DNA from 2 places in the Corynebacterium endometrii genome. Region 1 is predicted to be linked to the other one. Evidence: predicted binding sites of a transcription regulator. Region 1 holds the regulator's gene; the other holds the start of a gene.

Region 1 (11,316 bases):
CTTTGGCAGTCGCGCGAACCTAAACCGGAGCGCCCGTGGAAGCGTCCGCTGCCGCCTTATCGGCGGCCGCCTTCTCAATCGTTTCGTTAGGCCAGAACTGCTTGAGCGCGATGACCACTAGAGCGGAGACCACAACGCCCGCGGCGATAGCGATGAAGTAGCCCCATACTGGGTCGATGGCGAAGAAGACGAAGATGCCGCCGTGCGGAGCGCGCGAACCCACGCCGAGGGCCATGGACAAAGCGCCGGTTACCGCGCCACCTGCCATCATCGCCGGGATAACGCGGAATGGGTCAGCCGCGGCGAAAGGAATGGCGCCCTCGGAGACAAAGGACAGCCCCAGCAACCAGGCGGATTTGCCATTTTCCTGTTCGGCCGGGGTGAACAGCTTGGCGCGCATGAAGGTCGCAATGGACAAGGCGATTGGTGGCACCATGCCGGCCGCCATAACCGCGGCCATGATTTGCATGGATGCCTCGTCTCCGGTGGAAAGTCCCGCGGTTGCAAACAGGTATGCCGCCTTATTGACCGGACCGCCCAGATCGAAGCACATCATGAGGCCCAGAATGATACCCAGTAGAACGGCCGAGGAACCCGTAAGTGATGCCAGCCAGTCTTGCAGGCCGGTCATCGCCAACGCTAGAGGTGCGCCTAGCAGCAGGAACATCAGGAGGCCAACGATAAGGGAAGTCAAAAGTGGGATGATAACCACTGGCATCAGGGAAGATAGCCAACGAGGGGTCTTCCATGAGCCGATCCACATTGCAATGAAGCCAGCGATGAGACCTGTGATGAGGCCGCCAATAAAGCCCGCGCCGACGGTGACGGATACGGCTCCGCCCACAAAGCCCGGGGCGATGCCGGGGCGCCCGGCGAGCGCGTAGGCGATAAAGCCAGAAAGTGCGGCGACGATGAATCCCATCGCCGCTTGGCCGGTGGCGAAAAGAACCGAGCCGATGTACAGGGCCAAGCCGGAGCGATCGAAGGTAATGGTTGCGCCGTCGATTTCCATGGTATTGCCCGGCAGGTTGGTCAAGGAGTAATTGGTAGCAATGTGTTGCCAGCCGTTGGCCATATCGTAACCACCGAACAGGAAACCCAGAGCCAGCAGGAGGCCGCCCGCGGCGACGAACGGGACCATGTAGGAAACGCCGGTCATAATCGCCTGTTGCAGTTTCTTGCCTAGGGACAAGCCCTGACCCTCATCATCCGCTTTATGCTCACCCGGCGCCACGCCGGCCACCTTGCGGGCGCGAGGATTCTGAGTAGCAGCAATGGCCTCATCGAGCATCACATCTGGTTCATTGATGGCGCGCTTTACGCCGGATTCGATGACCGGTTTTCCAGCGAATCGTTCCTTGTCGCGCACCCCGACGTCGGTGGCAAAGATCACTGCGTCAGCGCTATCGATTACTGACTGCTTGATGGGCGCATCGTTGGACGAACCTTGGGTTTCCACCGTAAGCTCCACGTCATCGCGCCTGCCGGCCGCTTGGCTAAGCGCATCGGCCGCCATGTAAGTGTGTGCGATTCCGGTTGGGCATGCGGTGATGGCAACAATCCGCATCGGCGCGGTGCTGGCTGCCGAGTTTCCGTGCGCGCCGGCGACGGCGCTGGCACCGGCGTTATCGGCCTGCGGCGCTGCAGGCTCAGCCTTGTGTGGTTTCTTTTCGCCCTCAACGACGCCCGCGACCAGGGATACAATCTCTTCTTTCGAGCCGGCCTGGCGCAGAGCCTCTAGGAAATCCTCTTTGACTAGGGACCGGGCCAGCTTAGACAGGATCTTCAGGTGCGCTTTGCCGCCGCCTTCGGGCGCAGCAATCAGGAATACCAGTTCCGCGTCTCCGTCTGGGCCGGAGAAATCCACCGGTTTCGCCAGACGGGCGAAGGCTAGCGTTGGTTCGCTCACTTCGCCGCTACGGCAGTGGGGGATGGCGACCTTGCCGGGTACGCCGGTACCTGCCTTGCGCTCGCGCTCGGTGGCAGCGGCTGCAAGCTTCGATGCGTCCCTTGCGCGCCCCGCATCGCTGACAAGCGTGGCGAGGTTGAGGATGACTTCTTCTACAGACGATCCGTAGTCAACGTCGAGTCCCACTAGCTGTGGGGTAATAATTCGCGTGGCCATGATTTAGGCCCTTTCTTTGGGAGAGATAAAAAATTAGGTCTAGAGGCAAAAGAATTCAAAAAGAATTTAAGGAAGAGGGATTCCTTCGATAGCGGCGACGGAGGTATGAGCGATATCAACGTCTTCGGGGTTAGGCATGGTGGTGCCGGGTAGGCCGGCCGCGGCGGTTCCGTAGGCAACCGCATTGGCCAAAGAACCGGGCAGGTCTAAACCGCGCGAGACTCCCATGATGAAACCGGCCAATGAGCTGTCCCCGGCCCCAACGGTGGAGCGCACCTCGACCGGGGGCGGGCTTGCGATCCAGGCGCCATCTTTAGTGACCAGCGCCGCTCCCGCTGAACCCAAAGTAACCAGGACCATTGGTACGCCGCGCTCATTAACCTGGCGCGCGGCCGCAACTACGCCGGAAAAGTCTCCTGCTTCAGCCGCCGTTTCCAGCGCAGAACCGTCAGTTCCGGTCAGCTGGCCAAGCTCTAGGCTATTGGGCTTTATCAAATCAGGCGCCGCGGTACGGAGATTGTCCCCGAGGGCTTTCATTGGTTTATCGGAAGTATCCACAGCGATTTTTACGTGCGGCACCCGTGCGCGAAGCTCCGCAATTACCTGGGAGTACCAGTCCGCTGGCATGCCCTGGGGAAGCGAGCCGGCCATAACGACCCATTCGGCTCGAGCGGCAAGGGCTATAACCGACTCTATAAGCTGGCTTTGGACCTCCTCGCTGACCATTGGGCCAGGGCCGTTAACCTTGGTGGTCACGCCGCTGTCATCGGTGATCGTGGTGTTCATGCGGACGTGCGCGTCCATTGGTACGGCCTCGAAGGGAATATCGGATGCAGCTGTGATGGTGATGAAGGCGTCATGTTTATTTGCGGGAAAAACCGCCACGGTTTCATCGCCGGCCAGGCGCAGCGCGTGGCTCACGTTGACTCCCTTACCGCCAGCAAATTGGGACACCGTGCTGGCGCGGTTGACGGCGCCTATCCCTAAAGGTTCCTCCAGCTCTAAGGTCGCATCAATGCTTGGGTTCGGGGTAAGGGTTATGATCATACGGGTAAATCCTGCCGATGCTTATCTACGATTCTCTTGTGGTTAGCTTCTGTAGCTGCAGCGTCGCGGTCCGTTGTGTGACATTGGAATCAGAGCACGGTCCTAGCGATTTTAATCACTGCTTGTTAGCGATGATTATTGTTTGGTTTTGTCCGAGTGTCAATAGAATTCAGACTATTGGTGTGAGTTTTAGTCCGATTTTGTTGATTTAACGGATTGTCACGGGCGGGCGGCTCCACAGCGGGAGTCCGTCTGGCAAGCCGAAAGCTCGTAGATGGCCTTCTCGCCCGCCTAAGCAGATGAGATGTATGCACACGCGTTCACGGCGTAGATTGGCTAGAAGACCCGAGCCATTGGATTGGCAGACAACCGGCGCAGTGCGAGATGATAGTCCCGTAAAGAAGCGCACATGGATGATGCAGGAATGCATGAAGGAGGAAAGGCAACATGACAGAGTCGCCTAAGGTCACCGTCAAGGGCACCGGTGTGGTCGCCGGTGTGGCGTTCGCTGAGGCGGTGTGGGTACGTCCGCGCCCCGAACTACCGCAGGGTGGGGAAGTAGTAGCCGAAGATGCTCGGGATGCAGAGTTTGAGCGTTTCGAAGCAGCCGCCGGCACGGTTGCGGACCGGCTTGAACTCCGTGCCGCCGGTGCCGAGGGGCAGGCGGCGGAGGTTTTGACCGCCACCGCTGGCATGGTTAAAGACCGAGGGTGGCATAAGGCGGTGCGCAAAGGAATCCGTGGTGGGCATTCCGCCGAATACGCCGTTGTGGCCGCGACGGACAAGTTCGTGGCGATGTTTGAGTCCGCGGGCGGGGTCATGGCTGAGCGCACCACAGACTTGAAGGACGTGCGGGATCGCGTTATTGCGGAATTGCGGGGCGAAGCTGAACCTGGCCTTCCGCAGGTAGAAGGCGAAGCGATTCTTTTTGCCGATGATCTCGCGCCCGCTGACACCGCGACACTGAACGTCAAGAGGATTAAAGCTCTCGTAACGGAGCTTGGCGGACCGACGAGCCACACCGCCATCATCGCTCGTCAGCTAGATATCCCCTGCATCGTTGCTGCAGGTTCTGGCCTGAAGGATATTCAGGCCGGCGACGTTGTTTTCGTTGATGGCTCAGTGGGAACTGTGACCACTGGCGTGGAAGAAGCCGAAGCCCGTGCTGCCGTTGACCAGTACCGCGAACGCGCCGAGATTGTCGCTCAGTGGAAGGGCCCGGCCCAGACCAAGGACGGCCACCGTGTTCAGCTGCTGGCTAACGTCGCAGACGGCAATGCGGCCCGGATTGCCGCCGACTCCCAGGCGGAGGGAGTGGGCTTGTACCGCACGGAACTATCCTTCCTCTCCGCGAGTGAGGAGCCTTCAGTAGATGACCAGGCCGCGGTATATTCGAAGGTTTTCAAGGCCTTTCCGGAATCTAAGGTCGTGGTCCGCACGCTCGATGCCGGTTCGGATAAGCCTATTTCCTACGCGACGCTGGAAGATGAGGAAAATCCTGCGCTAGGAGTCCGTGGACTGCGTATCGCACGCAACAATAAGGAACTGTTGACCCGCCAGCTCGACGCTATCGCCCAGGCCTCCGAGGGGCGCGAGGGCGCGGCTGCAACTTGGGTCATGGCCCCTATGGTGGCCACCGCGACGGAGGCGTCATGGTTTGCTGAGATGTGCCGTTCCCGAGGCTTAACCCCTGGCGCAATGATTGAGGTCCCCGCGGCCGCGCTGATGGCTGACACCATCATGCCGTTCTTGGATTTTGTCTCCATTGGCACGAATGATCTCACCCAGTACACCATGGCTGCGGACAGGCTTTCCCCACAGCTGGCCTACCTGACGGACCCGTGGCAGCCAGCGGTTTTGCGCCTGATCCAGCACACCTGTGTGGTTAGCCGGGATCACAACGTACCGGTAGGCGTGTGTGGCGAGGCTGCCGCCGATCCGCTGCTGGCCTGCGTTTTGGTCGGCATGGGTGTAAATTCTCTGTCCGCCGCGGCGACGGCCGTGGCCGGAGTCGGCGCCCAACTGGCGGAGCTCACTCTGGAACAGTGCCAGGAGGTAGCGAAGGTTGCCTATGAATCCGCCAGCGCGGATGAGGCCCGAGAGGCCGTTCGCGAACGCATTGAGTCTTACCGTGGTGCCTAAACGTGTATTAAACTTTTAGGAATTAGACACCTGCAGCCGGGCCGCAGCACTTAGCTGGGCCCGGCTGTTTTGATGTATCCGGGGCGCGGTTACTTGCCGTCTACTACTACCACGTCCACCTCACGCTCACGGAGGGCAGAGAGGAAACTTTCGGGGGCTTCGCTGTCCGTAATGACTACATCGATATCGGCGACGGAGGCGAAGCTGACCAGGTAATCGTTGCCAAGCTTTGACGAGTCGCACAACACCACAACCTTGTGAGCGTTAGTGACAAATGCTGACTTGATCGCCGCCTCCTGCGCGTCTGCGGTCGATAAGCCGTGGTCGAGGGTCAGCGCATTGGTGCCGATGAAGGCAACGTCGGCCCGCATCAAAGCCATGGTCCGCAGTGCAGTATCTCCCACTACGGCCTGGGTAATTGCGCGCACCGTGCCACCAAGAAGCTGCACATCGTCGATACCGTTGTTCGCTAGGGATAGGGCAATGGGCAGGCTGTTAGAAACGATTGACAAGTGACCAGACAACGGGGTCTTGCCGATAAGATCCGCCAGCGCGTTGATGGTGGAACCAGCATCCAGGAAGATACTTCCGTTTCCCTGTGGCAGGAAATCGAAAGCGGCTCGAGCAATCGCAGACTTAGCACTAGTGGCGGATCGAAGGCGGGTGTCCAGAGTCAACTCCGCGGTCTGGAAGGACTGTGAGGCTACCGCGCCACCATGTACGCGGTGGACAACCCCCTCGCGGTCAAGAACGGCTAGGTCGCGGCGAATGGTTTCTGCGGTTACGTCGAATCGTTCAGACAGCTCCGTGACATTAACCCGACCTTCGACGGCGGTTAAAGAGGCAATCTGTCGGCGGCGTTCTTCGGCGTACATCGATGCTCCAGTCTTTGTCTGTCCGGTTTATGCCCGAACTTGCTTGAAATGCCTGCTTTTCAGGCACTGTTCAATGGCTTCAATTGTTCCAGAAAACACGCATTACCTACGCAGGTATTCCGGTGCATCTTTATTATCTGGAGGATTACATTCTTAAACGTACAGGTAAGAGTGTTGAAGGAGGAAATACTTTTCCTTATGTCGAGTGCGGGAACTCGGTAAAGTTACCCACTAGCAGGGGGAGGAAAACCACAGCAAATAAACATTGCGGATTAAAAAAGGGGATCAAGGTTAAACCCTGATCCCACATTCAATGTCTGTTTACACGTGCCGAGCCCTTAGAGGCTAAAGCTTGCGGATAACGGAGACTACCTTGCCCATAATTTCCGCATCGTCTCCCTTGATTGGATCGAATGCATCGTTGTGGGGAAGTAACCACACGCCGGTGCTGTCACGATGAAACTCCTTCACGGTAGCCTCCTCGCCGTCGAGAAGCGCGGCTACAAACTCGCCCTCTTCCGCGACTGATTGCGAACGGATGATCACCCAATCCCCGTCAAGAATCCCGGCGTCTTTCATGGATTCGCCGACAACCTGGAGCATGTAGAGGTCTCCGCCGCCGACAATTTCATCGGGCAGCGGATAATAGGTATCAATATTTTCTTCCGCGGTAATAGGGGAACCCGCGGCGATGCGACCGACTACCGGGATGTAATTAACCGAACCGGCTTCAGCTGGAACCTCGGGTTCCGACTGTGGAGCCTTCTTCTTGGCTGGTTTATCTGCCGGTTCAAGGTGGCGAACGTCCACCGCACGGGGCTTGTTAGGGTCGCGGCGTAGGAACCCTTTTTCCTCTAGCTGCTTGAGTTGGTAGGCCACCGACGAGGTGGATTGAAGGCCCGCAGCGTCGCCGATTTCGCGGATACTAGGCGGGTAACCCCTCAGAAGCACGGCGTCCCTAATTACCTCCAGAATGCGACGCTGGCGTGCAGATAGTGACGAAAGGTCCGGTTTTCCGTTGTTCGGAGTTGTCTTACGGGCCATGGTTTTCCCCTCAGTGATCGTTTCGCTATCTAAGCTCTATTCCTTTCTAGCATGTCCAACACAAATGTTCGAGAAAAATCACCGATTTTCTGGACATATTTTCGAACGGGTGCTATAAATCGAACATAGAGACTAATTCGAACAAGTAAACGATAGAAACGTTCGAACCTGTCCGGTGGGTTTCCTACTATGGCTCAGGCAACGGTTTAGATGGAACGGAACCGCCGGAAACGTTCGGGATTTTACGAAAGGACATTGGCATGGCTATCGCGCTCAACACCCCTTACAAGGTAGATTCTCGCTCCGCTGTCATTCCCGGCGTGCGCTCGCGCTCGGCGCAGCCTGCGGCCGTGTGGGATGCTCATCGCAATGAATTTTGCGGTGAACCTTCTGCCTTTCGTTCCTCTCATGTTCGAACGCTGAGTGTTGAGAATCGAACATTTAATTCACTAAATGGTGCCCGCGAAACGCCGTCTGTTCCTGAGCGGACAGAGGATAGCTACGAAAAGAGCCGCGCTAATCGCGCTAATTATTTGGTCGGAGCTGTGTTCGGATGTGCGCTGTTTGTAGGCACCGTATTTACTGGGCTGAGTGGCATTAGCCCCGAGACGGATGTGCCCGGCGGGGTCTCCAGCCCAGAAACCGTACAGGCCGTCATCGCACGTTAATCCTTCGCCTAAGCTGGGCATCCCATCATGCTCCTTGCCGCATTGCTGCCAAGGTGCGGTTAAGAAGTACACTGGAAATCCATATCATACTGAGTTCGCCGTAAAGGTCGCGCCATTGATTTCGTGGCTTACTGGCTTGGTTTCTTTCCGCATCCGCAGTGGCGGATGGCCTGGAGAAAGGGGTTTCCGGTGTTTTGTCCGTTTTGTCACCATGAACAGTCACGCGTTATCGATTCACGCGTGGTGGAAGCGGGCACTGCGATTCGCCGTCGACGAGAGTGCACCTCGTGTTCGGGGCGTTTTACCACGGTGGAAAAGGCCGTGTTACTTGTGGTCAAGCGCAATGGCTTGGCGGAGCCGTTTAGCCGTGACAAGTTGATTCGCGGCGTGCGCAGGGCCTGCCAGGGGCGCGACGTTCCTGATGACGCGCTCAAGCGGCTGGCTCAGGAGGTCGAGGAAACCGTCCGCAGCCACGGCAGCTCGCAGGTTAATGCGAATGAGGTTGGCCTAGCCATTCTGGAACCGCTTCGCGACCTCGACGAGGTTGCGTATCTGCGCTTCGCTTCGGTGTATAAGTCTTTTGAAAGTGCTGATGACTTCGAATCGGAGATCCGCCTCATGCGCCGCCGGGATCGTGAGGACTTCTAAGGCGCTCACGGTGGTACCTGTGGGTGCCTACGAGCCGTAGGCACCCAGTCAACGCAGCTTGTCGACCGCCTTTTGTACCCTGCGCAGGGATACCGGCCGCGCGGTCCCAAGGCGCTGGGCAAAGAGGGACACGCGCAGTTCCTGAATCATCCATTTGATTTCCTTTACCTCACGCGTCTTTTCCCTTCCAGCAGGCAAATTGCGCAGCTTGTTGGCGAGGTAAGCTTCCGCTTCTTCCACCTCGGCCTGCCGGTCAGCGTCTCTATCCGGATCTATCCCCATTTCCTCAAGGCGGATATTCATCGCCTTGATGTAGCGCGGCAGGTGCTGCAAATGAATCATCCCGTGCATAGTGATGGCGTTTTTAGGCAGTAAAAATTCTAATTGCTTGTGCATATCATCAATCGCAGGGCCGGTCCACTTCTTGAGCTCGGCGGCGACGTTGGCGTACTCCACCAAAGCGGGGGCGATGCCCACCACGGCGCGGCGCACGGCGCCCGGGACGCCAGGTTTTACCTTTTGCTTTAGTTCCTCGAAAGCCTGGGGGTCTCGGACGGGCCCACCGGCCTCCATCATGAGATCGCGAATCGCTGCAATGCGGGCATCGTTGACTAACCCCTCGGCGCCGCCATGTGGATAGGAATCGATAGCCACGCGCTGCTGGAGAGGGAGTCCCTTTACCATCTGCGATGAATTGACTGAAACCTCTCGCATCAGCAGGGTCAGTGTGGTGGTGACCATTGCGGCGTCGGCGGCGGCCTTCGTGGGATGGACCTTGAGCGCAACACCGTCTTTGGTAGCAACGAGGGCGGGGAACGCGGCGACCTCGTGGCCATCCACGACGGTCGTCACCTGCTCTTCGATGGCGCCCAGGTTCTCCGCCGTCCATTCCTTTACGGCCTTGGATTCCTTGTCGCGGCCGACGCGGGAGACGGAAGACTTGATGTGGCCCGCTTGGCGCTCAATCAGTGCTGCGAGGTCACGGTCGGAATCAATTACCTTGCCGCGTTTGTCCACGGCAGCGTAGTTCATCTTCAAGTGAGGGGGAAGGCTGGAAGGATTAAAATCGCCCGAGTTGATCCCTGCGCCGCCGAGCTCGCGGAGAACTTCCGCCAACTGCTGGGTAATGCTGCCCTCGTACGGCAGGAGCATTGGCAGGGCACGCTCTGCGAAATTGGTGGCGGGGACTACCGTGCGGCGCAGCGCCTTCGGGAGCGAACGGATAAGCTCCGTCACCAGCTCCTCGCGCAGGCCGGGAACCAACCAATCAAAGCCCTCGGAATCCATCCCCGCCAGGAGCGGTACCGGCACCATGATGGTGACGCCATCCATCGGGTGTCCGGGCTCGAAGCGATAGCTCAAGTCGTAGTCGATGGAGCCTTTAAGCCACCTATCCGGGAAGGCGGATTCCGTTACCTGTTCGTCCTCATCATTGATGAGCTTATCCGGATCGAAGTCAAGCAGATCTGGGGTTTGCTTACGCGCCTTCTTCCACCACGAATCGAAATGGCGGCCTGTGGTGATCTTTTGCGGGATCCGTGAATCATAGAAATCGAAGAGGACGTCCTCGTCGACCACTAGGCCGCGTTTGCGTGCTTTGTCTTCATACTCGGAGGCGTGTTCGAGCTTCGCCTTGTTGTCATGGAAGAAGTGATGATGCGTATCCCAATCGCCATTGATAAGCGCTTCACGGATGAACATGTCACGGGCCGCCACGGCATCGACCCGATGGTACGGAACCTGGCGGTCTGCGACGACGGTCACGCCGTAGAGCGTGGACTTCTGGGTCACCAGGGCGGAGGAACGCTTACGTGACCAGATGGGATCTGAATAATTGTGCTTGAGCAGGTTCGCCGCCAACTTCTCCACCCAGGCGGGATCAATCGCGGCGACGTCTCGCGCCCACAGGCGCGAGGTCTCAACCAATTCGGCCGCCATGATGAATTCCGGTGGTTTCTTAGACAGCGCGGAACCCGGAAACACCATAAAGCGAGTGTTGCGGGCCCCATGGAATTCCTTGGAATTGCCATCTCGCACACCAATATTGGATAAGAGCCCGGAGAGCAGGGCCTGGTGGATGGCGTCCGAGTCACGCTCGTTGGCCGCGTGGTGGCGATCCGCCCAGCCCAGCTGCTTGACCACATCGCGCAACTGACGAACCAGATCGAACCACTCGCGTATGCGCATGTAGTGGAGGTACTCGGCCTTCATCTGCTTGCGGAACGCATTGCCGGACTTCTCATCGCGGGAGTCCTTGATGTAATCCCACAACTTGAGCATGGCGATGAAATCGGAGGACTTATCCTTGAACCGGGCGTGGGCCTGGTCCGCTTGGGCCTGGAACTCTAAAGGCCGTTCGCGCACATCCTGAATGGTCATGGAGGCCACGATGATGAGCACGTCGTCGAGGCAACCGGAGGAATTTCCCTCGACCAGCATTCGGGCCATGCGAGGATCGACCGGGATTCGCGCAATATCCTTACCGATGCGGGTGAGCACGGGCAGCCCGTTTTCTTCCTCGTGCTTTAGGGCGCCAAGCTCGTTGAGGAGAAGGAGTCCATCACGGATCGCCTTGCTTTCCGGGGGCTGAACGAAGGGGAATTCCGTGATGTCCCCCAGGCGCAAGGAGATCATCTGCAAAATAACGCTCGCCAAATTTGTGCGGAGAATTTCCGGATCCGTGAATTCGGGGCGGGATGCGAAGTCTTCCTCGGAATAGAGGCGGATAGCAATGCCATCGGCCACACGGCCGCAACGGCCGGAGCGC
Region 2 (11,316 bases), 1.1 Mb from region 1:
CGATCGGCGCGGCGGATTCCTCCTCGGCGTCCTGATGCAGCCCCATCTTCGAGCCCGGCGGGTAATAGTTCACCAAAGCCATGTCCGGGCGGTAGCTATCAACCCAGGGCGCTAGTTCCCCGGCCACGCCGGCCGCCTCCGCCAGGGCCCGGCGCGCAAGCTCCGCCATGCCCGTGGGCAGCGGCGGCACGCGGTGGCCGTCCACGGCGTCAACGTAGCGGTACCCGGTCCAGTATTTGCCGTAGTGGAGCATGAATACGCTCATCTGCCCGGAGCGCAACCGCGGGCGGGCCATCTGCAGCGGTGTCCCGGCCAGCGCGCGGGCCTGGTCGCGGAAGTCCTCGACCAGGCCGCGCTGCTGATCCAGCGGCAGCCAGCCGGGCAGGTGGGCCACGCCGGGGGCCACTTTGCGCGGGGCGCCGGTGACGTCAAAGAGCATGGGCACCAATGTACGCCCCTTCGGGGTTTGTCTGCGCGTGGCCCTGAAGCCTTAGTCTTTGCCCCGCGGGCGGACGCGCCGGCGCATCGGGGCCCGGATGACGCGGGCGCGTAAAATGTCTGAGCGTGACTTTCTTTGACCTGGCGCGCATTGGCAGCGGACTCCCCGTGGCGGGGACCATTGATGAGCTGCCCCACCTGCTTGAATCCTCTGCCACGCTGGTCATCCAGGCCCCACCCGGCACCGGCAAGACCACGCTGGTGCCGCCGGCACTGGCCAATTTCTTAGCCTCCCACCCGGGCCTTGACAGTCCCGGCAAGGTCATCATCACCGCGCCCCGGCGCGTGGCCGTGCGCGCGGCCGCCAAGCGCCTGGCATACCTGGACGGCTCCCGCCTGGGAGAGCGCGTGGGATATAGCATCAAGGGCGAGCACAAGCCGGGATCCCTGGTGGAATTCGTCACCCCCGGCGTCCTGCTGCGCCGCCTGCTTAAGGATCCCGAACTGGCGGGCGTGTCCGCCGTGGCCATCGATGAGGTCCACGAGCGGCAGCTGGATTCTGATCTCATCCTGGGCATGCTCATTGAGCTCACGCAGCTGCGGGATGATTTCTACCTGGCGGCCATGTCCGCGACCCTCGACGCGGCGAAGTTCGCCGGGCTCCTCGGCGCGCCCATCCTTAAGACCCCCGCCGTGACGCACCCGCTCACCGTCACGTACTCCCCGCACAACGGCCGCGCGGAGTGCACGCGGGAGTTCCTGCAACACCTGGCCGACCTAGTGCTTGCGGCCACGCAGGCCCACGCCCCGCACTCCACGCTGGTCTTTGTCCCTGGCGTGCGTGAGGTGGACGCCGTCATCGGCTGCTTGAACCGCTCCCCGTACCCGGTCCTGCCGCTGCACGGCTCCCTGACCAGCAAGGAGCAGGACGCCGCCCTGGCTCCGGTGCGCGAGCAGGGCGAGGAGGTCCCGCGCATCATCGTGGCCACGTCCATCGCTGAGTCATCCCTGACGGTCCCCGGCGTGCGGACCGTCATCGATTCCGGCCTCTCCCGTGTCCCCCGGCGCGATTCCCAGCGCGGCATGACCGGGCTGGTCACCATCTCCGCCGCCCAGTCCACCGTGGACCAGAGAGCGGGCCGCGCCGGACGTGAGGGCCCCGGCACCGTCATCCGCGCCTACTCCCAGGCGGATTACCAGCACGCGGCCGCGCACATCACCCCGGAGATCGCCACGTCTGATCTCACCCAGGCTGCGCTGTGGCTGGCCTGCTGGGGCAGCCCTGACCTGCCGCTCCCGGATCAGCCGCCGGCCGCCGCCCTCCAGGCCGCCCGGGAGACCCTCGCCACGCTCCGCGCCATCGATGAGTCCCACGCGCCCACCCCGCTTGGCCGCAGGCTGGCAACCCTGCCCATGGAGCCCCGCCTGGGCAGGGCGCTATTGGAGTGCGGCCCGCAGGCGGCGCCCACCATCGCCGTCCTTGCGGACCGGCCCACCGGCGATATTGCCCGCCAGCGGGCCCCGCAGCGTGAGGTTGACCGCCTCCGGCGCCTCATCGACGCCGGGGAACACAATCGAAACGGCGCCACGGATCCCGGCGTCATCACCGGCATGGCCTACCCGCTGCGGGTGGCCAGGCGCCAGGGAGAGGATTACCTGCTGGCCTCCGGCACGCGCGCCTGGCTGCCGCCGGATTCCGGCCTTGCGGGCGCGGACTGGCTGGCCATCGCTGAGGTCACCCGCGCCAGGTCCGGCGCGGGCCGCTCCGGCGCCGTCATTCGCGCCGCCGCCCGCATTACGGAAGCGGATGCGTTGGAGATCATCGGCGTCACCGAGACCACGGAGGCCACGTTTGAGGGCGGGAAGCTGCGCGGGCGAACCGTCAGGCGCGCCGGCAAGATTGAGCTGTCATCCGCCCCAACGCAGCTCTCCGCGGCGGAGGCCGCCCCCGCTATAGCCTCCGCCATCCGCACCCACGGCCTTGGACTGTTCACCTTTGGCGAGAGGGCTCAGGGATTGATGGAACGCATGCGCTTCCTTCACAAGCAGCTGGGGGATCCCTGGCCGGATCCGGTCAAAGCGGACCCGGAGTTCTGGCTGGGCCCGGAGCTTGACGCCCTGGCGCACGGCACCGCGCCGTCCAGGTTGGATATGTACCCCGCCCTGCAGCGCCTGCTGCCGTGGCCGGAGGCCGCGCGCCTAGACGAGCTGGCCCCGGCTAACCTTGAGGTGCCTTCCGGTTCCCACCCACGCATTTCCTACGCGGAGGGCCGCCCCGTAACCCGGGTCAAGCTCCAGGAGTGCTTCGGCCTCGCCCAGTCCCCCGAGTGCGCCGGCGTGAAGGTATTGTTCCACCTGCTTTCCCCGGCCGGGCGCCCGCTCGCCGTCACCGATGACCTGACCTCCTTCTGGTCCGGCCCTTACGCGCAGGTGCGCGCGGAGATGCGCGGGCGCTACCCCAAGCACCCGTGGCCGGAGGACCCGTGGAGCGCGCCCGCCACCGCGCGGACCAAGAAGCGCATGTGACTAATCCTTAAAAAGGTTGTCCCCCGGCCCCAGGCGAATCGCCCCCTTGGCCGTGGCCAGGTCCACCACTTCGCCTTTTTGCATGACCACTACCTCGCCGGACTCCACTAGCTCCCCGGCAACATCGCGGGCCAAGTCCATCAGGTCCCGCCAATCCTCCCCGCCAACGACCCTGGCGGCCTCCGATGGGCAGATGGTCTTACCGTCGCGCCCGCGCAGCAGGGCACGCTCCGCGGCCGCGATGCGCTCCCGCCGGCCTTCTTCCGTTGGCTCCCACCACGGCTCACCGCGTTCACCGAGCGCGACCTTGGCATCGTGGACCCGGTAGCGAACGGCATCGCCCTCCGTCTTGACCAACCGGCGGGCGTCCATGAGCTCCTTGACCAGTTGTGATTCCAGCGACCCCGGGATGGAGGGATCCGTGGCGCGCCACTTACGCCCATTGACGATGATGTAGCGGCCGTCTTCCGTACGCTCTTGTTCTCCCATGCGGCCAGACTACCCAAACCCGCCGCGCACAGCCTGGGGTTTGCGCGGTCGATGCCCATGGCGCGGGCGGGGATTAGTAAAATCAACGGCACATGATTGACAACTTCTTGCGCCCACCGCGCACCGCGACGGAATGGCTGGCGGATATCGCCCGGGTACTGGCCACCCTGCTCACGTTCGTGCTGCTTTTCCAGCTGGGCATCTTCGAGGCCGGCATCATGGCCTTTGCCCTCCCCGGCCTCATGCTGCCGAAGTTCATGGGCCTAAGCGGCGCCGCCGACCTCTTTTCGGTAACCGTCATCCTGGTCGCCGCGCTGAGCAACATCTTTGGCCTCTACGCCACCATCCCCGGGTGGGACCTCGTAGTCCACGCCGTGTGCACAGCGGTGATCGCCACCATCGGCTACCTGCTGCTCGCCCGCTTAGGTCTGCTGCCGATGCCCGAGGCGCGCGAATACACGGCCGCGCACGGCCTCATTTTTAGCACCATGATTGGCCTAGCCCTGGGGGCGGCGTGGGAAATGGTGGAGTGGATAGGCTTCCGCTTTACGCCCGCCGACGTCATGGTGGATTACGATGACACGGTCACGGACCTTTTCGCCGACGCCCTAGGCGCCCTGATCGCCGGCGCCGCCCTGGCGAGGCTGCGGGTCCTCAAGCCCCCACGTGATGCCTAGCGCTTGCTTGGTACCATCGCCCCATGTCCATCAATTCCCCGGAGAACCTCAAGCTCTTCCTCCCCACCGAACAGGAAGAGCAGATCCAGGGCATCTTTGAGCGTCTCGCCGCACGGGGATTCCCGCGCCAGAATCAAACCCCTCACATCACCGTCACTTTCGCGAAACGGATGCAGATGCATGTGGTTGAGCGCGCCAAGGAGCTGCTGCCGCCGCTCCTGCCCTGCCAGCTTTCGCGAGTGGGCACCGTCATTTTTGGCACCAAGCGAAAACAAACGATTGCCTGGCTCCTCGAGGCCCCCGAAGAGCTTGAGGGCGCCGCGCGTGAACTCTCCGCCCTCAATCCGGAAGGCCGCGGCCACCGGTGGACCCCGCACCTAACCATGGGCCTGCGCATCCCCCGTGCCCAGGTGCCGGACTACCTTGCGGCCCTGGATGAGGAAACCTCACCCCACTTCCGCCACATCACCGCCCACAGGGCCGTGTTCTGGCGCTCGGGCACCGGCGAGCTCACAGAGCTGGGCTAGGGCTGGGCTAGGGCTGGGCTGGCGGGGCCAAGCAATCTGGTGGGCCCCAGATGCAAAGGCACCCGGCCGCGTATATTTCGCGGCCGGGTGAGTTGTCTCCTCGTTGGCTTAGGTGCCGGAGGGCAGCTCAGCGAGGAGAGGAAATAGTCTTAGAATCGCAGGTCACCGGGAAGAATCTTCACCAGGCCAGTCGCCTGAGCGATGGCCGCCAATGCCTCGATTACCGCCGCCGCGATGCCGGCGCCGGCAAAGCCGGAGGAAACGGAGGAACCCTCAGGCTGAGAGGACGAGCCCGTGGAATCCCCACCGTTGCCGGAGCCCTCGCCGAACCACCAGTCCTCAAGGGTCAGCTTCGCCACGGTGGTGTTATCGATGTAGTCACCGCGGACCGGATCGGTGCCGGTTACCTTCGCCTTGATGTCCTCAGAGCCCGCACCCTTGAAGAAGAATGGGACAACCTGGTTGGTGTGATCGCCGGAGTACCAGTCGTGGCCCTCAGGGATGATGCCCTTTTCACCATTCATGGCATTGAAGCGGACGCCCTCGCCGCCCTCGCCGCGCTCTTCGGCGCCGGAGAGGTAGCCGGTCTCATGGTCAGCGGTGACAATCAGCAGGGTCTCATCCCATGAGGAGTTCTCCTCCACCCAGGCAACCGCCGCGTCAACCGCCGCGTTGAAGTCCTGCACCTCTTCAATCTCACGCGCAGAATCATTCGCGTGACCGGTCCAGTCAATTGCGCCACCCTCAATCATGACGTGGAATCCGTCTTCATCCTGGCCCAGAACGTTCAGGGCGCCCTTGGTCATGGTCGCAAGATCGGTCACGTCATTGCGAGGATCGGAATAAGGGGCCTCGGCCGCGCCGGCGCGGGCCTGCTGCAGCGTGGTGCTTACCGGCGCCAGGCCAAAGTACTTCTTATCAGCCTCAACATCGCCATTCGCCAGGGCCTCGAAGGACTCCTTGGCCTCTACATACTGCCAGCCGGCGGAGCCGTTCTTCAGGGACTCGAAATCAGCCTGGGACAGTGCGGAGTAATCCGGGGTGTCACGCTTGACGTTGGAATCATCATATTCCGGGTGGCCCGCACCCATCACCACGGAGAGATCAGACTTGATGATCTCATTGGCAATCTCGGTGTAGTTGTTGCGGTTCTTGTTATGCGCGGACCAAGCGGCCGGGGTGGCATGGAAGAACTGCACGGAGGACACAACGCCCGCGGCCTTGCCCTGAGCAATTGCGCGCTCGGAGGTGTTTTCCATCGCGTGGCCGTATGCCGATACGCCAAGGGTGCCGTTTTGTACCTTCATGCCCGTGGCCATGGCGGTGCCGGCCGCGGCGGAGTCCGTGGCGCCCTCATCCACGTAGGTGTGGGAGCCCCATGCGGCCTCCGGATCGTAAGAGCCACCATTGGGGAAGGTGGTCATGGACAGGCGGTTGAAGTCCTCGAAGGTCTGCACGGACTCGCCCGGCTGCTCCGTGACGGCACCAAACTCGCCGTCAACGGTGTACTTGGACTGGCCGGTCTCATAGATGTTGTTGTAGGCGATGTGACCGTAGCCCATACCATCGCCAACCATGTAGATAATGTTCTTCGGGGCGTTAGATTCCTGGGCGTAAGCCGGCGCCGCCATGCCTGCAACCAGGGAGGTTGCCACCAGCGGGGCGGCGATGCGAGCGTTAATGCGCATTAGGTGATTCCTTAACAACTAAAAGTGACTAGCTTCCCGCGCTAATGCCAGCTGCTTGCCAGCTTCAGCGCTCAGACCGGGAATCTACAAGCCCTTTATGTTATTTCGAGGAACCCAAAGTTAACTCTCCCGAAAGTCTAAGTAACACGCGCCTTGGAAATCTCTGGCTCCTCAAGGTTCACCCGGGCGGGCTACCCCCCACTGCTGCCACGAAAGGTAGCCGCACATGACAATGACGAGGGTCAACAGGGCGTATCGGATGAGCTTGGCGCCGCCACCCAGGACGGTACGGGCGCCCAGTTGGGCGCCAACGATGTTCGCGATGGCCAGGACGATGGCCAGCCCCCAAATGACGTGCCCGCCGGCGATAAAGGTAACCAGCGCGCCGACGTTGGTGCAGGTGTTGACCACCTTGGCCATGGCCGCGGAACGAAGGAAGTTCTGGGAGAAGATGGCGGTGAAACTCATGATGAGAAACATGCCGGTGCCGGGGCCGAAGATGCCGTCGTAAAAGGCGATTGCGGCCACCGCGCCTAGGGCTGCCCAGACCCGCCAGCCGGCGCGGGGGACCTCGGACGAGCTGGCGCCGAAGGCCGGGCGAAGCGCGACGAACGCGCCGACGCCAAGCAGCAAGACGATGACCAACGGGCGCATGACCGCGGAATCGATGAGGGACGCCGCCAGCGCGCCGATGCCAGAACACGCCATGGCCACGCCGCCATAGATGGCCAATTCCCGCGCGGGCGGGCGGACCTTGCGGTAGAGCGTGAACGCCGCGGACGCGGTGCCGGAGACCGCCGCGACCTTATTGGTAGCCAGGGCTACCGCCGGCGCCATCTGCGGAAACGCCGCCAAGATCAGAGGAATCAGCACCAAGCCTCCCCCGCCGATGACCGCGTCAACCCAGCCGGCGGTGGCCGCGCCGCCAACCAGCAGCGCCCAGGTACCCATGCCAATATCCATGCAAGAAGTTTTACACGGCCGCGGGGGCGATCGCGAAGAGGGAGGTCCTGCGGAACACAGCGTAAGGTGGACGGGGCTTAAGTAGACACAACGCAGAAGTAAAAGGAGGCGGGCATGGCGGTGGCGCGCTGGACCGTGGTGGTAGCGGCCTCCCTGGGCCTGGGTTGGCTATTTACCCGCTGGGGAGTGCCCGCCGCCTGGATCCTGGCGGCGATCATCTGCTCCGCGGCCATGGCACTAGGCACGGGTAAGGAACTAAAGCTCGCCGCGTTTCCATACACGCTGGCCAGGGGGCTAATCGGCATGCTGGCCGCGCTACCCATGAGCGTGGCGGCGGGCGGCGAGCTTCTACGATTTTTGCCGCCCGGTCTCTTTGTCTCCATCCTGACGGTGGTGGTGGGCATCCTGGGCGGCATGCTGCTGCACCGCGCCCAGCCCAGGGCAATCTCCTGGGAGACCGGCATCCTTTCCATGCTGCCGGGCGGCGCCTCCATGATGCCCATGCTGGCCGCTGAACTGGGCGCGGACTACAGGTACGTGTCCCTGACCCAGTACCTTCGCCTGCTGGTGGTGAGCTTCTCCCTCCCGCTAGTCACGGCGCTGATGGTGCTACCCGGTGACCGCGGCGGGGCGGGCGGCTTTGGCCAGCCCTCTCACACCTGGTGGGTCATACTGCTCGTTGTGGCCATTGCGCTGGTGGGCGGCCCCGTGGCCAAGAAATTGCGCATACCGGCGCCCTATATTTTTGGCCCCATGTTGCTGACGGTCGCGGTAGGCCTCGCCTTGCCCGACGGCACCACGCTCGCCCCCATCGAACCCCTCCAGATTTTTGCGTTCTTGGCTATCGGGTGGATCTGCGGCGGATCGTTGAGCGTTGACGCGTTGAAGGCCTTTGCCAAGCAGCTGCCGGCGACTATCGGGTTTATCGCCGCGCTGATGGCGGTGTGCGCGTTGAGCGCCTGGCCGCTGGTGTGGTGGCTGAATATCACCTACTTCGAGGCCTACCTGGCCACTACCCCGGGGGCGCTGGAGACCGTGCTGGCCCTCGCGGCCGAGGGCGGGGCGACCGCCGCCGTAGTAGCCGTCCAGCTCATCCGCATCATCTTTGTGCTAGGTATCGCCAGTTATCTGCCGCAACTACTCAACCTGGGCCGGGGCTGGAAGCGGAGGCACGGCCGGTAGTTTGGCGGGGCTGGGGTTGGGGCCTGGCGGCGGCTGGGTTTGGGGCCTGGCGGCGGGGGTATACGGCCGGTTGATTGATTGCCAATTGCATTGTGCAAGCCTCGTGAGGGCGGCCGCGTTGATCGAGCTCAGCGGGGCATGACAGTGGACGGTTTCGCGGCCGGTCCGGCGATTTTACCCCCAAGTGTTCGAATTTAAAAATTGCTATTGACGAGGGAAAATAGTGGTGAGATAATTAGAACATCTAATCGATAAGGGGTCCGGGAGGGGGGTCACGGTGCGTACCAAGAGTCAACAGATAAATGCAACGGTTGAGCGCGCCGTCTCCGCGCTCTCGGAGCTCAAGGATCTGATGGCGAATGTTGACGATATTTATTTCGGCTCAATCTGCGACTCGCTCGAACGCCTTGAGTTTGCCGTGAACTATAAGACCATCACGGATGCCGCATTCGCGTTCATCGCGGAACGTGATGACGCTGGTCGCCGCGTGGGCTCAACCAAAGCCGTTGATTACCTAACCGCCCGCCTCCACATCACCCGGCAAGAGGCATTTGCCCGCATCAAGGCCGGCAACATGCTCTTCGCCGAGGAGGAAGAAACGGAACTGGACTTGGGTCCGGAACCGGAGCCGGAGCAAACCGAAGCTGATTTCTCCGCTGCGGAATCTGAAGAGGCGCGCCGCCGGCGCGAGGAAGAAGAGGAACGCCGCCGCGAGGAAGAGCGGCACAAAGCCGAAGAGGAGGCCAGGCGCCGCAAAGAGCGCGAAGCCAAGAAGAAGGAAGAACTGCGCAAGAAGCTGCTCGAGGAAGCCGCACGGGCCGCGAACCGCGAGAAGGTGCAGATGATCGAGCAAGAGCTGCGCGCACTCGTGAAATACAGCCAGCCCGGCCCCAATGAACTTAGGCTCCAGGCCCTCGATTACGCCGAGACCCACAGCCTGGACGATACCCGCGCTTGGCTCCGCAGGCTCGTTGGCAAGGCTAATGCCAACGCGGTGACCCCGCGCAATAAGAAGGACCCCTACGCCTCCACGCGCAAGCGCGAGTTATGGATATCCCGTCCGGATCAGGACGGGGGTTGCCGCATTGGCGGATACCTGGATGCGGTTACCGCGACGCTGGTGAAAAATGCCCTGGCCCCCGCATTACAGCCGGGTGGGCCGGATCTTCCGCCCGAGGAAGACACCCGCACGGTAAATCAACGCCGCCATGATCAGCTCGCTGCGATTGTGGCCAACTGGTCCGAGGAGAAGGCCTCCAAACACCCAAGCGGCGGCCTAGGCACCATCGTCATCTCTGCGACGGTAAACCAGCTCAAGGAGCTGAGCCCCGATACGCTGTTGCCCACCACCGTGGGCACCATGCTAAGCCCCAACGACCTGCTGCGCCTGGGCGCTGCAGCCAGCGACTTCCTGATGATTACCGATAACAAGCAGTTCAAGCCCCTAGCGCTTGGGCAGGGACAGCGCACGGCGAGCTTCTTCCAACGCATCGCCCTGGCCGCCGCATACATGGTGTGCACGGAACCCGGGTGTGACAAGCCCGCGAGGGAGTGCGACATGCACCATATGGTGGCGTACTCGATGGGCGGGCCGACGGACGCAAACAATATGTCGCCCGTCTGCCGCTGGGACCACGTCAATATCAATGATTACCGGGACGGCCGCAACAACATGGGCTACATCGACCGGGACCCCGAGACCGGCCTGGTTGGCAAGTACCACGCGGACGGAACATTCGAGGTCAATGAGACCGTCGGAGCCCAGATGGGAGCCACCCGGTTGCTAAGGAACGAAGTTAACGGCACCGCCGAACACTTGACCGGCAAGCCGTGGACTCCGCCCGATGATGGCGGTGGCGGAGGAAATCCCCCAACAGACAAACGGCAGCCCGAGGGCGGGCAGGTATCAGTACAGCACGCGAACGACTTTGAGGAACATGACAATCCCCCGGCGTGGCTGTTTGAGGAAGATGACTACTACCACGTTGATGAGTACCACGCTTACGAGCCTGAAGATGGAGCGGCCTAGTTAGGCTCTCCCCGGAACAGCACGAAGCCCAGTCCCCCACGCGAAAAGTAGGGGGAGACTGGGCTATAGGCGCGTCCGCGGTGGGCAGGCAGCAGCGGGCCGTGCAGCATGCTGCCTACTGGTTGGATTAGTCCAGGATTGTCTCGCGGAGGATGGACATCGGGATGGAGCCGAGGGAGAGGGCCTTCGCGTGGAATTCGCGGGGGGTCATTCCCTGCGCTACCGCCTCATCGCGGGTCTGCTGCCAGAGGCGCTGACCAAGAGCATAGGACGGGGCCTGGCCGGCCCAACCCAGGTAGCGGTTGACCTCGAAGGCGAGGTTCTTGTCATCCATCGCGGTGTTCTCACGCAGGAAGGACTTCATGTGTGGCTTGTCCCAAACGCAGGAGCCATCAGGCATCTTCTTGGATAGGTGGAGTCCGATGTCCACCACTACCCGGGCGGCGCGGAGGCGCTGCGCGTCGAGGAGGCCCATGCGGTAACCAGGGTCATCCATGTAGCCCAGCTCCGCCATGAGCTGCTCGGCGTAGAGGGCCCAGCCCTCGCCGTGGCCGGAGTTCCAGCAGGCCAAGCGGCGCCACATGTTGAGATCCCCCTGCGCAACCTGCTGGCCAAGCTGAAGGTGGTGACCGGGTACGCCCTCATGGTGGACGGTGGTCAGCTCCTGCCAGGTGTGGAAGGTAGTCTGGCCTGCCGGTACGGACCACCACATGCGGCCGGGGCGGGAGAAATCCTCGGTGGGAGGGGTGTAGAAGATACCACCGGTTCCGGCGGGATCGATCTTGCACTCGATGGTC

What was found. The regulator LexA, encoded in region 1, represses DNA repair genes until DNA is damaged. The targets are predictions, from matches to a motif close to CGAACANNTGTTCG.
Region 2: CENDO_RS00530 (HNH endonuclease signature motif containing protein) is a predicted target of LexA. The motif match lies at 8,728-8,741, and genes of this name have one in related genera.

Annotation. Positions count from the first base shown of each region.
Region 1 covers NZ_CP039247.1:1,448,965-1,460,280, reverse strand. The annotation lists gene CENDO_RS06585 (PTS fructose transporter subunit IIABC) at 20-2,125, opposite strand; gene CENDO_RS06580 (1-phosphofructokinase family hexose kinase) at 2,192-3,172, opposite strand; gene ptsP (phosphoenolpyruvate--protein phosphotransferase) at 3,620-5,314, shown strand; gene CENDO_RS06570 (DeoR/GlpR family DNA-binding transcription regulator) at 5,404-6,189, opposite strand; gene lexA (transcriptional repressor LexA) at 6,535-7,233, opposite strand; gene CENDO_RS06560 (hypothetical protein) at 7,494-7,901, shown strand; gene nrdR (transcriptional regulator NrdR) at 8,091-8,549, shown strand; gene hrpA (ATP-dependent RNA helicase HrpA) at 8,598-11,316, opposite strand, start outside.
Region 2 covers NZ_CP039247.1:120,879-132,194, reverse strand. The annotation lists gene CENDO_RS00570 (alpha-ketoglutarate-dependent dioxygenase AlkB family protein) at 1-439, opposite strand, end outside; gene hrpB (ATP-dependent helicase HrpB) at 565-2,964, shown strand; gene CENDO_RS00560 (DUF3253 domain-containing protein) at 2,965-3,453, opposite strand; gene CENDO_RS00555 (DUF2238 domain-containing protein) at 3,546-4,130, shown strand; gene CENDO_RS00550 (2'-5' RNA ligase family protein) at 4,160-4,657, shown strand; gene CENDO_RS00545 (alkaline phosphatase) at 4,807-6,345, opposite strand; gene CENDO_RS00540 (TSUP family transporter) at 6,517-7,308, opposite strand; gene CENDO_RS00535 (AbrB family transcriptional regulator) at 7,423-8,490, shown strand; gene CENDO_RS00530 (HNH endonuclease signature motif containing protein) at 8,768-10,519, shown strand; gene CENDO_RS00525 (DUF885 domain-containing protein) at 10,647-11,316, opposite strand, start outside.